Bernardetia sp. MNP-M8: one gene and its partner. The protein of the gene in region 1 interacts with the protein of each later gene in a pairwise test. Links are inferred from orthologs where the notes say so. Each region holds a gene or a part of one and is shown on either strand. Other genes may lie near its edges. The genes, in order: V9L04_RS19935 and V9L04_RS04200.

Evidence for each region.
Region 2: the proteins of V9L04_RS19935 (region 1) and V9L04_RS04200 interact in binary tests that used the Escherichia coli proteins (3 or more experiments, as listed by UniProt). The link is inferred for Bernardetia sp. MNP-M8 from one-to-one orthologs.

The regions. Positions count from the first base shown.
Region 1 is NZ_CP147012.1:4,931,472-4,940,447, reverse strand. The notes cover bases 4,002-6,768. They hold V9L04_RS19935 (SufE family protein), read right to left. Parts: upstream 5,716-6,768; coding sequence 5,287-5,715; downstream 4,002-5,286. Other genes in these bases: V9L04_RS19930 (C40 family peptidase), read right to left, coding at 5,977-6,768; V9L04_RS19940 (iron-sulfur cluster assembly protein), read right to left, coding at 4,851-5,195; V9L04_RS19945 (BrxA/BrxB family bacilliredoxin), read right to left, coding at 4,341-4,754; V9L04_RS19950 (transposase), read left to right, coding at 4,002-4,219. In the rest of the region: V9L04_RS19970 (ammonium transporter), read right to left, coding at 1-836; V9L04_RS19965 (hypothetical protein), read right to left, coding at 1,138-2,052; mce (methylmalonyl-CoA epimerase), read right to left, coding at 2,241-2,651; V9L04_RS19955 (hypothetical protein), read right to left, coding at 2,744-3,112; more of V9L04_RS19950, read left to right, coding at 3,716-4,001; more of V9L04_RS19930, read right to left, coding at 6,769-6,927; V9L04_RS19925 (hypothetical protein), read right to left, coding at 7,218-7,754; V9L04_RS19920 (DUF1573 domain-containing protein), read left to right, coding at 7,950-8,405; V9L04_RS19915 (PAS domain S-box protein), read left to right, coding at 8,786-8,976. UniProt on the Escherichia coli protein: Participates in cysteine desulfuration mediated by SufS. Cysteine desulfuration mobilizes sulfur from L-cysteine to yield L-alanine and constitutes an essential step in sulfur metabolism for biosynthesis of a variety of sulfur-containing biomolecules.
Region 2 is NZ_CP147012.1:997,799-1,006,861, reverse strand. What follows is about bases 2,878-5,731. They hold V9L04_RS04200 (cysteine desulfurase), read right to left. Parts: upstream 4,994-5,731; coding sequence 3,761-4,993; downstream 2,878-3,760. Other genes in these bases: V9L04_RS04190 (hypothetical protein), read right to left, coding at 5,590-5,731; V9L04_RS04195 (hypothetical protein), read right to left, coding at 5,168-5,572; V9L04_RS04205 (MBL fold metallo-hydrolase), read right to left, coding at 2,878-3,674. Also shown: V9L04_RS04225 (VWA domain-containing protein), read left to right, coding at 1-781; V9L04_RS04220 (hypothetical protein), read left to right, coding at 810-1,256; tRNA pseudouridine(38-40) synthase TruA, read right to left, coding at 1,259-2,035; V9L04_RS04210 (2-phosphosulfolactate phosphatase), read right to left, coding at 2,114-2,836; more of V9L04_RS04205, read right to left, coding at 2,823-2,877; more of V9L04_RS04190, read right to left, coding at 5,732-5,844; V9L04_RS04185 (chloride channel protein), read left to right, coding at 6,007-7,851; mgtE (magnesium transporter), read left to right, coding at 7,984-9,063. UniProt on the Escherichia coli protein: Cysteine desulfurases mobilize the sulfur from L-cysteine to yield L-alanine, an essential step in sulfur metabolism for biosynthesis of a variety of sulfur-containing biomolecules.

The DNA of each region.
Region 1 (8,976 bases):
CATTCGATGGCTATCCAAGAAAGTCCTCCAATACTTGCAGCTACATTTGTAACCAAGAGCGCATTTGCAGCCGTTCCGTTTGCACCTAAAGCACTTCCTGCATTGAACCCAAACCAACCAAACCACAAAAGAGCCGAACCAACAACAGTAAGCGTTAGAGAAATAGGCATTTCTGTTGTTTTACCAAAATCTTTTCGTTTTCCTAACAAGAGAGCTAATACAAGTCCTGCCACTCCTGCATTAATATGAATAACTGTTCCACCTGCAAAATCTAATTCGCCACTATTACTCAAAAAACCTCCTCCCCAAACCCAATGTGTAATCGGACTATAAACAAGCAAAATCCACATAAAAGAAAACACAAGCCAAAAAGAAAATTTTACTCTTTCGACAACTGAGCCACTCACAATAGCGACAGCAATAGCAGCAAAAGTTCCTTGAAAAACGACAAAGAGTAATTTAGGAATAGAAGTATTAGCAGCTAATTCGTTGATACCAATGTTTTCTAAAAATAGATTATCCAAATAACCAATAAGTCCGTTTCCATCACTAAATGCAAGTGAATAACCTACAATTACCCAAGCTACAGAAGCGACACAAAAGGAAACATAACTCATTCCGACGGTATTGAGTGTATTTTTGCTATGTGAAAGTCCTCCATAAAAAAGTGCCAAGCCAGCAGGAGTCATGAGCATAACAAGAGCTGTTGCAATCAGAACCCAAGCTGTATCTCCACTATTAAGAGTAGAAGTAGATTCAGTTGTTTGAGCAAAAGCAAATAAAGGCAGTAGGGAAAGCAGAAGCGATAGACTAACTTTTTTGAGAATAGAAGTCATGTTTTATTTTTTTTTAGAAAAATCACAAAATTAATTAATGGTGTGTTTTTTTATCCACTTTTCTATAAAAATCAATAATTACAGAAAAATGCGTGTGTTTTTTAGGTTAGTAATGTAAACATAATTAAAATTTTACAAAATCCCCTATAAAAATAAATCTAAAATTATTTTTTTTGATAAAAAAATAAGCACAAGATTTTGTCTTGTGCTTATTAGAAAGCATAAACAGGATTAAAACCTGTTTAATTAAAAAAAAATATTCTTTACTATTTTGCTTTTTCGAAAGTCCTAGAAAAAAAGATTAATTTCCGACTCTAATATTGAATGTCAGTCTTCCTATCGTTGATTCTGTGGCAGGTTTTGAAAGTGTACGTTCAAATTTTGTGTTTAAAACTGCATTTTTATAGGCTGTATAAGTAGCAATTCCAATAGTTGGGCTTTTTTCTACTAATCCTACTTTTATAACATTTCCATTTTGGTCAATAGTAATATCAAATACTATTTTTCCTTGTTCGTTTAGCGCATCGTTGGGTTGAGGTTTTTGTATCCATCTCCAACCTACAACACTAATCTCTGCCCCATCTTTTACACCTATTTTTCCTTTGTCTTCTGGGTCGTCCGAATTGCCTTGTTTGTCTTTAGTTTTCGAATCTCCATCTTCGTTTGAGTTATTGGTAACATCATTTTTCTTTTCTTCTTTTACTGGAGTTGGTGTTTCTTCTTTCTTTTCCTCCTTTACTTCTTGTTTTTCTTCCTTTTTTACTTCTTTTGGCTCTGTTTTCTTTTCTTCTTTTTTCTCTTCCTTCTTTTCCTTTTTTTCCTCTTTTTTATCCTTTTTCGTTTCAGGAACGCTTACTGTATTGTCATTTTTAGTAGTCTGAATATCTGGCGTTTGAGTTTCATTTTGAGGTGTAATATCTTGTACTTCTTGGGTTTGTTCTACTTGTTCTGTTTCGTTTTCAGAATTTTCTGTTTCTGTAATAGAAGGCGTAAATTCAGTTTGAGAAGGTGCAGGTGTTTCGGTAGGTGTCGCTACATTTCCAAAACTAACCATCGTAATACCAGCAGGCTCAGGAGCAGGAATAGGACGCTCCCAAACAGGTTTTACAAACAGAATAATTGCCAAAAAAATATGAATGATAACAGCTAAAATGGCAGCAATCACCCGTTCGTTAGGAGAAAGAACAGAATCAGAGTTTATCTCAGAGTTTATCATGAGCAAGAGAATACTATTTTATTTTAGGATAGATTGTTTTAGATTTTCTTTTACAGAAACTTCTAATTAAAGTTACAAATTTGTTTTGTAATGACAAAATTTTGACTTCGTTTAGAAAAATTCACGCATTAATAAACAGGGTTAAAACCCTGTTTTTATAGATAGCCTACAAAAATATTAATTTTATTCTAACTTTTTCGTTCTTGACAAAGTTCTACCAAAACACCATTTGTAGATTTTGGATGTAAAAAACAAATTAGTTTGTTGTCTGCACCTGTTTTTGGTTCTTGACTCAAGAGTGTAAATCCTTCACTTTCTAAACGTTTCATTTCAGCATAAATATCATCTACTTCATAAGCAATATGATGAATTCCTTCTCCTTTTTTTTCTATAAATTTTGAGATGGCACTTTCTTGTGTAGTAGCTTCTAAAAGTTCGATTTTAGTTTCTCCCAACTGAAAAAATGATGTACTTACACCTTCTCGTTCTACTTTTTCTACTTTATAATGTTCTTTTCCAAATAGTTTTTCAAAAAGCTCATTTGATTTTTCTAGACTTTTGATAGCAATACCAATATGCTCTACTCTTAAAAATGCCATTGTTGTTTTTTTGATTTTGATAATAAATAAATTTGTTGGTAGTTAAGAATACCAACAAAATTAAGAATGGTTTGATTTAAGTAATTAAATTTTTACCTAAAAATATCTTTTCTAAATAAAAATATAGAAATCAGAATATTCAAAAAGTAAAGTGAAACTGTGGCTGTATACAATTCAAAATAAAGACAAGTCAAAGAAGAAATTATCATAATAATATGTAAGACCACTGTCATCAATTTTGTTTCGCCTTTGAGAGAACGCCAACCATAAAGAGTTACTAAAAAACTTATAAAAAAGTAAGTTCCAATAGTATAACTGAGCATTAGAATACTTTTTGTAAAAAGTGCAATGCCAAAACCTATCAAAACAGTTGAACTAATAACACATAAAAATTTCTTATCTAAAAACTTATAAGCTACATAAAACATAGCTACTTCTAAAAGGGCAATTATTATTGCCATTACTACACAAAATATTTCCATCTTAGTATTTCTTTAGGATTTTAAAAATCAATATAACTTCATAATATACACTTTTTAAGTAAAAAAGTAAAATTAATAAACAGGGTTTTATTCCTATTTTTATAGATAGCTAAAAATGCAAATTTATTTTTTTAGCCTTCTTAAGCAATTTGTAGTTTAATCCTCCAAAATATAGTAAATCAAGTTGCCTGCTCTAAGAAAGTATAACCATTCATTAATTCTACTTGTTTTGAATAAAAAAATAAATGGTCAAAATAAATCCTATCTAAAAAAGATTTAAAAACTGAAAATTTAAACTTTCAAAACTTCTTTGAGGTGTGAGACAGATTTTGCTAACCTATAAATGATTTGCTTACTTATTTATTGATTAATAATTAATTAGGGTAAACGCACGAAAAAAAATTGTACTCGTTTAAAGCAAATCAAGCTAGTTTTTAGCTTTGCAGATTGAATCTGCTCTGATAATTAAAGTGCGTTTAAACACACTGAAAACAGTATAAAAAGTTTCGTGCGTTTATCCTAGTTCAGAATTTATTTTACAACAAAGAATTAGATTTTTATGTATGTCCGATGGGACAAAGAATGGAGAAAATAAGGAGTGGAAAACGTACTTCAAGGAATGGATATGAATTACAAGTGTTTTATTATCAAGTAAAAAGGTGTCAAAATTGTCCTCTTCGTAATTTATGTCATAAAGCTGAAGGCAATAGAATAATACAAGTGAATCATCGTTTAAACCAACTGAAAGAAAAAGCTAGAAATTTATTAATGAGTGAAAAAGGACTAGAACAGCGCAGCAAACGTCCTATAGAAGTAGAGGCTGTTTTTGGGCAACTCAAATACAACCATAAATTTAATCGATTTACTTTTAAGGGATTAGAAAAAGTAGAAATGGAGTTTCTACTGATGGCTCTTGGGCATAATTTTAGAAAAATGGTGGCAAAAACTACCAATAAGCTAAAAAATAATGTCAATTCTAAAAAATCGTCTTTTTGTGGCATTTTTTATCATCAAAAAACTCCTCAAAGGAAAAAATTGTTTGCAGCATCAAAAAAATCAACCAAGAAAAAGAAATACTCAAAATAGCTGCATAAAAAAGAGACTGACCTTTTCGGACAGCCTCCTTATATATAATTTATCTAAAAAACTGTAACACTATTTCAGGATGAGTCATGAAATTGTATTCAGTAATTAACTGGTAACTGACTTAGCAAAGTTCTTCAAAAACAGCTTTCAAATGCTCAGAAATTGCTTCTGCCGAACGTCCTTCAATGTGATGGCGCTCTACAAAATGGATTACTTCACCATTTTTGAAAAGTGCAATTGAAGGAGAAGATGGAGGATAAGGAAGAGCAAGCTCACGTACTTTATCAACAGCTTCTTTATCAACACCTGCAAAAACAGTTGCCAACTGAGTTGGTTTTTTATTAGTTTTCTCTAAAGCCATACGAACACCAGGGCGAGCTGCACCTGCTGCACAACCACAAACAGAATTGATAACCATAAGTGTAGTTCCGTCTTCTGAAAGTGTTGTTGTTACTGCTTCTGGAGTTGTTAAATCTTTAAAACCTATATTTACGAGCTCGCCTTTCATAGGCGTAGTCAAATGTTCTGGATACATAATATATTAATTGAAAATTGTGAAATTGAAATTTAAAGTGGTTGCCAAGACGTTTGTCTTTTTTTGTGTTTTAACGAAGCGACACACACAACTCACTTACATAAAACCAAGCTGCAAACGAGCTGCTTCTGACATCATCTCAGCTTCATAAGGAGGGTCAAAAGTAAGTTCTACATTTACTTCTTTTACTCCTACTACGGCTTTTACTTTTTCTTCTACTTCAGCAGGAATTTGTTCTGCTGATGGACAATTTGGCGAAGTCAGTGTCATTAAAATATGAACACTTGCATTATTTGGAACAAGCTCAACAGTATTAATTTCATAAATCAAACCTAACTCATAAATATCCACAGGTATTTCTGGGTCATAGATGCTTTGAATAGCATTGATAACTCTATCTCTTGTTGATACGGTTGGTGTAGTATTTTCTGTATTTTGCATTTTTTATTAAATCTATGGAAAATTATTTCTTATAAATGGATTCTGTTATAATTAAATATCCATTTCATAATTCATAATTCGTAATTTTTATTTAAACTGCTTGGAAAGCGAGCGCATAAATTTTCATTTGTTTTACCATAGAAGCTAGTCCGTTCGAACGGTTCATAGATAAAAGCTGACCTAATCCAATTTTGTCAATAAAATAAAGGTCTGATGAAACGATTTCCTTTGCTGGTTGTTTTGATAATACACGCATCAAAAGGCTTACCAAACCTTTGACAAGTGTCGAATCGCTATCAGCAATGTATTTTATTTGTAGTTCTGATTGTTCTTCTGACTTTTCGGCAGTAAGCCATACTTTTGACTGACACCCTTTAATTAAATTTTCGTCTTTATATTCACTTTCAGGTAATTTGTCTAATTTTTTTCCTAATTCTATAATATAACCGTATTGGTCGTTTTTATTGTCAAAAAGTGCAAATTCTTCTATAATTTCGTCTTGAATTTGATTAATAGTCATAAATAGTGATTAATTTTTAGTGATTAGTTATTAATGAAAAAGCATTTACATTAAACATTATCACGGTTATTTTTATATAAGGTGTTTTTGTGTATTAGCGTTACTTTGTGCTTTAATCACCCTTCTGAGGAAGCGTTTTTGTTCAGTTCTGATAACGACGTAGTTCAGCGAAGCTGAACACACATGAATAATTAACCGTGATAACATTTATTGAATTACTTGTAACCTACAAAAATACTCTAACAAATAAATCAAAATTTCTTATTCAGCACTTTCAATAGTTTCATTTTCTAAAATCTCTTCCAAAACTGGAGCAGAAATTCTACGCACAGAACGAAAACGAGGTTTGTAATAACTACTTTCCATTGTACTATATGTAATTTGTCTTCTGCTTCCTGATGCTGCATGAATGAATTTTATAGGTTCATTTGGATTCTTTTCAACAATAATTCCAACATGTCCTGTACGTCCAGAACGAGAATTTCTTCCTGTAAAACAAACTATATCACCTACTTGAGCATCTTCTAATTTTATTTTTTTACCTACATGGTCATACGAGCTAGAAGAAGCTGGAAGATTGATTTTGAATTGACTATACACATAAGATACAAATCCTGAACAATCAAAACCTTTGGGTGATTTTCCTCCATGTACATACGGAACACCTTCTTGTGCCACAGCAATATCAACTAATGAAGTTACAAAATTATCTCTAATAACTACTTTTTCTAACAACTGTGGGCTAACAGCAATATTGTTAGGACTAGAAAAGTCAAAAAAGTTAGCCTCTTCTACATCTAACTCAAGATTGTTTTCGTTTGTTTTTTGATTTGCTTCTTCGTCAAGTAAAGCAAAAATGTCGTTTTGATCTTCTTGCTCATCTTGCTGAGTTTCTAAATCATTAGAAATGGTTTCTACAGTCGTACTTTCTGCAAGAATAGTGTCTTTATTTACCAAATGAAAAGTGGGTAATAAATCTAAAGGAGTTTGAAAACAATTGAAAGAAGAGACTGAGTTATGAGAATTGGAATTTGAAGAGGTAGAGGCAACAATAAGACTATGAGAACGTTTTTTTGCCTTTTTCGTTTTATTATTTTTATTTGTTGATTTAGAGTTAGGCTTAGTAATTTCTGAAGGAGAAACTGTAAAAGCAGCACAAGTAAAAATTAGTGAAGCACAAAGAAAGGATAGCGAATTACGTTTAAAGTCCATATAATTGGATTTTAGTAAAAAATATAATGTTAGTGAGTGTGGAAGTAGGTGTTCTAGACCTTACTAATTTTTTCTAACATAAATGAAAAGATTAATTTTTGATTAATATTTCAGCTTATTTTCAGAAAGCACAAATCTACAAAATATTATTTGATTCTAAACAAAAAAATCAATACACTATTTCTTTTTTAAAGATATAAAGTATTGATTTTTAGTAAAGTACAGTTTTTTTATTAGTTTTTTAACTAAAAAATAGGATTGTTTTAAGGTCTTTTTTGAGTTTTGACTGCTTATTCTCTCCTGACTTTTATATGTAAAGCTCCATTTCTTATTCTTATTTGTTGATTTGGGTTTTCTCTATGTTCTAGTGTTCCACTAAAATTAGCCTTCATTACATCATTTTCTATACTCAAAATTTCAAATTGAACATCCCCTTTATCAGCAGCACCTATGTAGGTTATATTACCTTGAGAAAACTCAAGACGTACATTTTCTTTGTCTAGTTTTCTAGGAGTAGTATTATCAAAATCAAAACGAGTAAGAAGGACACGAAAATTACTAATAACAGTTGAATTAGAAGTAGTAGAGCGATAAATAGAAAGAGACCCTGCTACCTCAGAATATGTATTTAAAAGAGAAGGAATTGTTCCACTAGGATCTGAAAAGGTATAGTCTTGATTTTCAACTTCTACCCAAATTTGTCCTTCTGGTGGAAAGCCTCCTACTCGTTCGTCATTTAGCTCGCAAGATGTAAATAAAAAAGAAGTAGTAAGTAAAGAGATAGAAAAAAGTAAGTAACGAGAAATCAATTTAGAAATAGGTTTCATAGCTTTTAATAGAATAGTTAAAATGATAGATAAAATAAGAAGCGTATATTAGCTATAACTATAAATGTTAAATTTATTTTTATGGCAAAATAATTGACTTATTCTTATTAATTTTAAAATTAGAAACAAAGTTTAAGAATATAAGGTTTTAAATATAAATCTTTTAATTAAGAATAAAATTACACTCAACTAATTATGAAAAAAATATTTTTTGCATGGCTTTTAGGAATTTTTACTTTTTTGTCTGTTCAATCTATTCAAGCACAAACAGATACAGAAACAAAGAAAGAAACAACTACTTTTATCAAAAAAGCTGACGACCGTCAAGCACAACTCACTTTTGCAAATCGGGAACATGATTTTGGTGAAGTTGAAGAAGGTAAAATAGTTGAATATGTCTTTTCATTCAAAAATACGGGAAATTATCCATTAATGCTGCAAGATATTCGAACCACTTGTGGATGTACTGCTCCAGAATGGACAAAAGAGCCTATTGCACCCAATGAAGAAGGAAAAATAATTGTTCGTTTTAACTCTGCTCATAAAGCAGGGCAACAGAGAAAAGTAATTACTGTTATCTCAAATGCTTCAAATTCTTCAGAAGCTTTAGTCTTGTTTGGAACTGTTTTACCAAACGGAAGTGGAGAATAAAATAGTAATTTATTTTTATAGGATAAAAATCAAAACAGCTCTAGTGAAAAGATAAATTTTGCTAGAGCTGTTTTTGTATTTTAATTTTAGAAGCTCACATTTATGATATAAAATCAAATTTTATTTTGAACTCAAAAAATGAAGTTGTAAATTAAGTTCTTAAATACACTGTTTCAAAAGCTTTATTGCATGTTGTTGTGCATTCATTTCCTCAGAACTGAATGTTTCGCTTCCTCAGAAGCGTGATTTATTTGCTTGAATCACGCTTCTGAGGAAGCGTTTCGTTCAACTCTGGGGAGTTGAACACACAAAAAACATTGTAAAACTTTTGAAACAGTGTATTAAACTACACATACAAAAAGAAATAGTAAAAATATAAAATGAAGCAATATATCAACGTCGAAAATTTTGTTCCAGATGATGCACTCTTAGAAGCCTATGAAGAGGAAGCCTTCCATTATATTGATTCTGTAATGGAACGTTTTTTACTTATTTATATGGGCTTTAGTGGTGTATTGGCTGTTTTTTACGATGAATTTGTACAAGTATATTGGTTTTTGCCTAGTGCAGG
Region 2 (9,063 bases), 3.9 Mb from region 1 along the record:
AGAAGAATACAAAGAAGTTGTCGTTTATCAATCAAAAGTAAAAGACCCACATTTGCGTTCTGAAATAAACGGAACTAGAATGAGCAATGATTTGAATACCGTTTTGCCTTCCGAAATTGCATTATTAGGAAATCCAAAAACAGAATGGATGTTTTTGAAAAAATATGCCGATAGTCAATTATTATCTTTTCAGTATGAGGGAACAAAGACTATTTTTAATTCGGAAGAAGAAACTTTTTCGCACCAACATCAAAAAAAGAAAGAAAAAGGTGCATTTATCGTCTGTATTGACACAAGTGGTTCAATGCAAGGAACGCCTTCACAGATTGCCAAGACGCTTTGTTTTGCTATTATGAAAATGGCTGCAAAGGAAAGCCGTAAAGCGTATTTGATTTCTTTTTCGGTAGGAATAAAGAAAATTCGCTTAGATGATATTGCCGAATCGTTGGACAGAATCGTAGATTTTCTTTCTATGTCTTTTGATGGTGGAACAGATGCAACTCCTGCGCTTTCCGAAACTTTGACACTTTTAAAAGAAAACGATTTTAAAGATGCTGATGTTTTGATGGTTTCTGATTTTGTAATGTATTCGCTTAGAGAAGATTTTATAAAGCGAATGGAAACCGAACGCCAAAAAGATACTCGTTTTCATAGTTTAGCGATTGCTCAAAATGCAAATGCTGAAATTTTAGAAGTTTTTGACCACAACTGGGTCTATAATCCAAAGGAAGACAATGTAATTCAACGCATTTGGAAAGATTTACAAACGTTGGAAGATTAAAAATGCTAATTTATTTTTATATTCGTTTATGGGAAAATATTATTATTTGATTGTCGTGGTTCTTTTTGTGAGTGTATATTTTATTGCGTCTCACTTCGAAATAACTGAAGAAAAGCGTCTTGCTGAACATAGAGTTGGAATAGAAAACCTTAATCCATTAGAGCAACAAATTGTTGGAAGATGGTGGTCTTCTATTTCTGGTTTTGGGAGCAACCGAATATATAGAAACTACATGCTCTTCTCGGCAGACAAAACATATTGGAGAAGAAAAAGCGAACTTAAAAAAATGTATGCTGGAAAATATGGCTTTTGGCAAATAAATTCAGAAGATTCTACTCTGACAATAAAGTATGATAGTAAAAAGCTGAAAGATAGAAACTTTAAAATACACGCCATAGACTCTAACTCTATTAGAATAGAAGAAATGGTAGAAAGCAAATACGACCATACAGCTAGATGGACAAGAATAGAGTAGTTTTATAAAAAAATCTCTCTAGGATATTTTACATCTACCAAAAAAAGTCCTTGCGAAGGAACAGAAACACCTGCTGACTTTCTATTTTTATCTAAAATAATTTTTTCAAAATCATTAATTTCTATTTTTCCTTCTCCCACCAAAAAAAGCGAACCCACAACAGCACGAACCATTCCTCTCAAAAAACGATTTGCTGAAATGGTAAAACGCCAATAATCTGATTGCCCATTATTATTTTCGCCTTCTTTTGTCCAAATAGCTTTACTAATATCGCACTCAAAGTTATTTACTTGTGTCTTTACTTTACTGAATGATTCAAAATTAGTGTGTTTTAATAAATATTCGGCTGCTTGATTCATTTTCTCAAAACTGGTATCATTTAGTCCTTTTCTGTGAAAATGAGCATGATTTATCAAAAACGGACTTTTTTCAAGAATTACATGATAATGATAAGTTCTCAAAAAAGCATCAAAACGAGCGTGTGCCGTTTGAGTAACTGGAAGAACTTTCAAAATAGCGATTTGAGGAGGTAAAAAACTATTCATTCTATACTTCAAATCAACTACATTAATTTCATTCTCTGTATCAAAATGAGCAAATTGTTTTTTGCAATGAACACCTGTATCTGTTCTGCCACTTCCGACAATAGGAGTTGGTGTTCTCAAAATTTTTGATAGACCGTCTTCAACAATAGCCTGAATGGTTTTTGGCGTGTTGTTTTGTGATTGCCAACCATGATAATTCGTGCCTTCGTAAGCCACTTCTAAAAAATAACGCATAATAATAAGCAAAAACAGAGTTAAAACCCTGTTCAAGTGATAATTAGGATTTGAAATATACTGAAATATATTTTACATTTATTTTGCTAAATTCTCTAAAATATTTCCTTTTAAGATAGGAACATTTTTAAATTTATCAATTTCTAAACAAAAATCCATGTCATTTTCTACTCCATGTTCTTTAAGTCGCTTATAATGAGAAGAGTGTTTCAGTATTTTGGATAAATTATTTTTGACAGAACTATAAGAATGAGTAGAAAAAAGAATTTCATCACCTTCCCACCAAAAATTACCTTTCAGTTTTAGAGCCAATGCACCTGCAAAAAGAGAATCTTCGGCATTGAAACGACCTTTCCAACCTGCACACACAATTACGACATCTTTATTTTGAGATTTAAGATAAGAAGTAATAGCTTTCAAATTCAAAAAAGCTGCAATGACCACCTGCTCGGCTGTATTTTTTACGGCTTCAATGGCTTGTGTTCCGTTTGTGGTTGTCATGACGATTTTTTTAAATTCTTGTTCCATGTGTTCGAAAGGAGAATTTCCAATATCAAAACCTTCTACTTTTTCTCCATTTCTTTCTCCTGCTGTTACGTACCCCTCTGATTTATAACTTAGCGCATCCTCAACACTTGCTACAGGAACAACATGAGTTACACCACTTGCCAAACCTGCCACCATACATGAAGTTGCTCTAAAAATATCTACTATAACAGCAATTTTTCCTGTCAAATCTATAAAAGAAACTGCATCAGGAGTAAGACAGATTTCTAAAGTTGGTTTTTTATTTTCGTTCATATAAGTAATCGGAATTGGCTTTTTGATTTTCTAAATCTCTAACTATTGATTTTATCATATTTAGTTTAGATAAATTTCCATTAGAGAGTATTCTGACAAACCAATTTTCTTTTAAGTTTAATTTTTTAAATATCTGATTAGCTGAATAACCTTTTTCATAAAGAGTAGAAACATCATTAAAAGATGATTCTAAGAAATTCAGTTTTTTGTTTAGTTTCTCTTTTGGATTTGTTAGTTGTGGTTTATGTCCACAAAACATTACTTCAAAATCTAGCTCTAAAATTCTTTTTATAGAATTTATTTGCTCTAAAATACTTTCATTCTCCAAAAAGTAATCAATATAGGAATTAATATATAAATCTGCTGAAAATAACCATTTTTTCGAAGGCTCATACAAAGCAACCATATCAGAAGCATGTCCAGCTATAGGAATTAGTTGGAACGACAAATTATCAGTTTCTATACTTTCAGCTATTGGACTCAAGTGATTTTGAGAAGGACGATTTCCCCATGTTATTTTTTGCGCAAGGCTAATTTTAGGAGGGTTTTTCATCATCTGACAACATAAATTTGAAGCAAATACTTTACAATTATGCTGTTTTTGCAGCCCTGTAATATTTCCAGTATGGTCTTCATGATGATGCGTAATAAATATTTGCTTTATGTCTAGCTTTTTAGTTTCTGCTAGTATTTTTTCTTTTGCATTGCTTTGTCCTGTATCTATCAATAATCCATCTACAAAATAAATATGTGTAAATAAAGTAGGCAGCCCAAGAATTTGATAGCCAAATTTAATTCCTAAAACTTCCTCATAGTTGAATGATTTTGTAATGACCATTTGTGTTTTTTATTTCGAATATAAAAAAGAGAATAATCGCTTGAAAAAATTATTCTCTTTAATTCATCTTTAACTGATTACTACTTTTAACGAAGTCTTTCAATAACCATTTCAAGTGTTTCTGCAAAGATATCAATTTCTTCTTTAGTATTGTAGAGTGCAAAAGAAGCACGAGCTGTTCCCTCTAAACTCAATCTTTTCATAAGAGGTTGAGTACAATGATGACCTGTTCGGATTGCAATTCCATTTGCATCAAGCATCAAACCCATATCGTAATGATGAACACCATCGACAACAAAAGAAATTACACTCGCTTTTTCTTTAGCTGTTCCAATTATTTTTAGACCTTTTATAGCAGAAAGTTGTTTTGTTCCATAATCCAAAAGCATTTGTTCGTGAGCAATAATATCACTTTTGGTAAGATTATTTACGAATTCAAAAGCCAAACGCAAAGCAACTGTATCAGCAATATTTGGCGTTCCTGCTTCAAATTTGTAAGGCAGTACGTTATATGTAGAAACATCAAAAGAAACATCTTTTATCATTTCTCCTCCTCCCATATACGGAGGCATTGCGTCTAAAAGTTCTCTTTTTCCATATAAAAGACCAATTCCTGTTGGTGCATAGACTTTATGACCTGAAAGCGCATAAAAATCTACATCCAAATCTTGTACATCAATTTCTAAATGTGGACTTGCCTGTGCGCCGTCAATGACTACTTTTGCACCTACTTCATGCGCCTTTTGGATAATTTCTTTTACTGGATTGATTGTTCCAAGTGCATTCGAAACGTGAACAACTGCAACAATTTTAGTCTTTTCAGAAAGTAAGTTTTGATAGGCTTCCATATCCAATTCTCCATTATCAAAAACAGGAATCACTTTTATTTTTGCGCCTGTTTGAGAAGCTACAATTTGCCAAGGAACAATATTAGAATGATGTTCTAAGCTAGAAATAATAATTTCATCACCTTCTTTCAAAAATGTTCTGCCATACGATTGAGCAACCAAATTGATACTTTCAGTTGTTCCACGAGTAAAAATGACCTGCTCTTCAGAAGGAGCATTTACGAATTGTTGTGCTGATTTCCTTGTTTGCTCAAAGGCTTCTGTGGCACGTTCTGCGAGTGTGTGCGCTCCTCTATGAACATTCGAATTTATCTTTAAATAATAATTTGAAAGTGCATCAATCACTGACTTTGGCTTTTGTGTTGTGGCTGCATTGTCAAAATAAATTAATGCTTTGCCTTGTATATCTTGATTGAGAATTGGGAATTCTTCTCTAATTTTATTTATGTCGAATTTTGTTGCAGTAAGCATAATAGTCTGGTTTTCTATGTAAAACAGACATCTTGTCTGTTGAGTTTCATTTTCTGCACAGATTAGGAAGTCTGTGATACTGTAATACAAATATAGCCAATTTAGATTGATTTTAAACAAGCTAGTCTGATATTGAACTAAGAAAGTAAATAAGGGTTTTGTTTTAGATAAAAATTATTCCCATCGCAAACAACTAAAAGGAATATGTAATTCGCTACACACTTTTTGTCCTTGAAAAATAGCAGGATTCCATTTGGTTTTTAATAGAGATTCGGAAAGTTTCTGTTTACAATTTTCTTCTAAATTGATGACTAAGTTTTTTATTTCTCTTACATTTCCTTGTTTATCAATTATAAGAGTTATAAATAAACGACTTGGATAACGTTTTTCTTTATCTATACAATTTTTGAAAACAGGTATGATTTCTTCGTCCAAAAAGTCAAACATTGATTTTGCTTTATTCTCAGCTTGTGCATAATAAGCTGTGCTATCTACCAACAAGTAGATTTCATCACAGTTTTGAGCAAAAGCAAAATTTGTAGAAAATAAAAAGAAGAAAAGAGCTATATTTTTTTTCATTTTGATTCATTTAAAAATTAATCTTCATCATCAAAAACAGGAATTGCAGGGTCTTTCGAATTCGGATTGTTCATTGCTGTATCAATCTCCAAAACTTCTGTATTTGATTGTTTTAGTAGCTTTGTTTGTTCATATTGTAAACTATCTTTCAAAAAAGCATCATTTACTTTTTCTTCTTTGCTCATTCCACAGGATGATAAAAATAAAATGGAGGCAATAAATAGAGAAAAAATAAGATAAGAATATCTGTGTGTGTCGTAGATGTGTTTCATAATGTAAAGTTATTGGTATTTTTATAATTTTTAATTTGTAATTCAATACAAGTATAGTATATTTCGCTTATTTTTGCTAGACTAAATAATTTATTAAAACTATATTAATAAATTTGTTTCTTTCTCAAAACCAGACAGCTACCTTAGAAACCTACGCTAATTTTGCCTAATTTTTTTTCAACTTATTCTGACAAATTACATAACTTATTTCTTCGTTATTCCAAAAAATTAAACGGAAACATTATTCGTTTTTTGATTTGGAAAAGTGAATATTTATCTGATAAAAATTTTTTGCTAGTTGTCAGTATTCTTATAGGAGTCTTAGCTGGTATGGCAGCCATGTTTTTACGTACAACTGTGCTATGGGTAGAACATTATTTGGCTTCTTCAAGTCAGTTTTCTGAAAGCTATAATTATGGTTTGCTTATTTATCCTACTATTGGATTACTTATAACAGCTTTTCTATCAAATGTAGTTTTTAAAACAGATTTTGGACACGGTTTTACTGATATTCTTTATTCTATTTCAAAGAAAGATGGAAAAATAGATTTCAGTAATATTTATTCTCGTATGTTAGGAGCAATTTTCACGGTAGGTTTTGGTGGTTCGGCTGGTTTGGAAGCTCCTATTGTTATGTCAGGTGGTGCTATTGGCTCAAATGTTTCTACAGCAATGCTTTTTGCCAAGAAAAAACGAATTTTATTGATTGCTTGTGGCGTTGCAGGTACGATTGCAGCTATTTTTGATGCACCTATTGGAGGAGTTATTTTCGCTGCCGAAGTAATTTTATTTGATGTCAGTATTGCCAATATTGTTCCTATCTTACTGGCTTCTGTGGCTGCGAAACTTACAGCTTTGGTTTTGGGTGGAGATGATGCTCTTTTTACATTTCGACTAAAAGATGCTTTTCAAACCATTGATGTTCCATATTGTATTGTTTTGGGAATTCTGTGTGGGTTTTTGTCGCTTTATTTTATGGAAGTAGTCAAAAGAATAAACAAATTAGCTAATAAAATACCTAATCCTTATTTAAAAGCTCTTATTGGAGGTTTATTTTTGTCTACCTTGATTGTTGTTTTTCCTCCTGTTTATGGAGAAGGAACAATGCTCTTGAAATCACTTTTGAGTGGAAGTGAAATAGTAATTTTTGCTAATAGTATTATCTTTAAAGAATTGCCCCCTCAAGCTCTGTTTTTAGGCTATGTTTTAGTTATGTTGTTGTTTAAATGTGTAGCTTCTGCTATCACGATTGCAGCAGGAGGAAGTGGAGGAACGTTTGCCCCTTCTTTATTTTTGGGAGGTGTTTTGGGTTTTACCTTTGCAAGAGTAATTAATATTTTAGGTTGGGAAAGTTTATCAGAAAGTAATTTTATTCTTTTTGGAATGTGTGCTGCTATTTGTGGTGTTCAATATGCGCCTTTAGCAGCTATATTTTTGATTGCAGAACTTACTGGTGGCTACGAATTATTTGTGCCTTTAATGCTTACATCTGCTATTACTTATATTACAGTTACCTATTTTGAACCTTACTCTCCTTATATTCGTGAGTTGGTTGCTCAAGGAGATATTATTAAAGGTGACCAAGATAAAAAAGTGCTTAGTAAGCTCAAAATCAATAAATTGATAGAGAAAGATTTTAAAACTCTTCCCGAAAAAGGAACATTAAAAGACCTTGTAAATGTAATCAAACTTAGCCATCGTAATTTATTTCCTGTTTTAAATGAAGAAAAAGAGTTTGTCGGAATGATAATGCTCAATGATGTTAGAAAACTGATGTTTGAAGCTGAAAAATATGAAATTATTGCTTTACGTGATTTGATGCAACGTCCTTCCGAAATTGTAGAATATGGAGAAACAATGGATACTGTTATGAAAAAATTTGAAAGTAGTCAGGCGTGGAATCTACCTGTTATCAAAAATGGAAAGTATTTAGGTTTTGTATCCAAATCAAATATTTTTAATAAATATAGAGAAGGAATGCAAGAAGAGAATGAAGAGGTTTGGTAAATTTGTCTATTTGTTAGGGTTAAGTTTGTATCTGATAAAGTGAAATTTTAAAAAACCTTGCTTCTTGTTGTGAGTTGTAATAAGTAATTCTAACTTTGAAGAAAATATTTTCCACTCTAAATTATCTACTGCTTGAATTTTACACTTACCCAAGAATATCTAGATCAATTTTCAGAGGCTGCACAAACTCAAAATGCAGATTTTATAATATCTCAAACTAACATTCTTCATTCGGCTGATATCTCAACTATCTTAGACGAACTAGAGACAGACGAATGTCATTATATTTTGAGTCTGCTTCCTGAACAAGTGCGTGCTGATATTATTAGTGATTTAGATACAGATATTCGTTCAGATTTTTTGCAAACTTATGAGCCTTCAGAGGTAGCAGAAATTTTGGATTATGCTGATTCTGATGATGCAGCAGATATTTTGAATGAACTTCCTATCAAGATGAGGGAAGAAGTCATTGCTTATGTGGAAGAGCCTCAAGATGTAATGGATTTATTGCATTATGATGAAGACTGTGCAGGTGGTTTAATGGCAAAAGAATTGGTTACAGCCAATATAAATTGGACAGTGGTGCAGTGTGTAGAAGAAATACGAAGACAATCTGAGAATGTAGAAAAAATTTATTCAATTTATGTAATTGATGATAATAATGTTCTTTTAGGAAGAGTAGGAATAAAAAAATTAGTTTTGAATCGTAGCAATACTAAAGTGGCTGACATTTATGAGCCTGATATTATCTCAGTTTATTCTTATCAAGATGAGGAAGAAGTAGCGAATATTATGCAAAAGTATGATTTAGAAGCTATTCCTGTAATCAATGTTAATAAACAACTTTTGGGTAGAATTACGATTGATGATATTTTAGATGTAATAACCGAACAAGCCGAACAAGATATTCAGGCAATGGCAGGTATTTCAGAAGATGTAGAAGAAGATGACAGTGTATGGGTGCTTTCTCGTGCCAGACTGCCTTGGCTTTTGATTGGAATGGTAGGAGGAATGTTGGGGGCAAATTTTATAGGTCTTTTTGAAGAACAGTTAAGAATTGTTCCTGCTATGGCATTTTTTATTCCTCTAATTACTGCAACAGGTGGAAACGTAGGTATTCAGTCTTCTACTTTAGTAGTACAAGCTCTAGCAGACACAGGAGGTTTGCAAGAAAGTTTGTGGAGACGAATTTTAAAATCCTTTTTGGTTGCT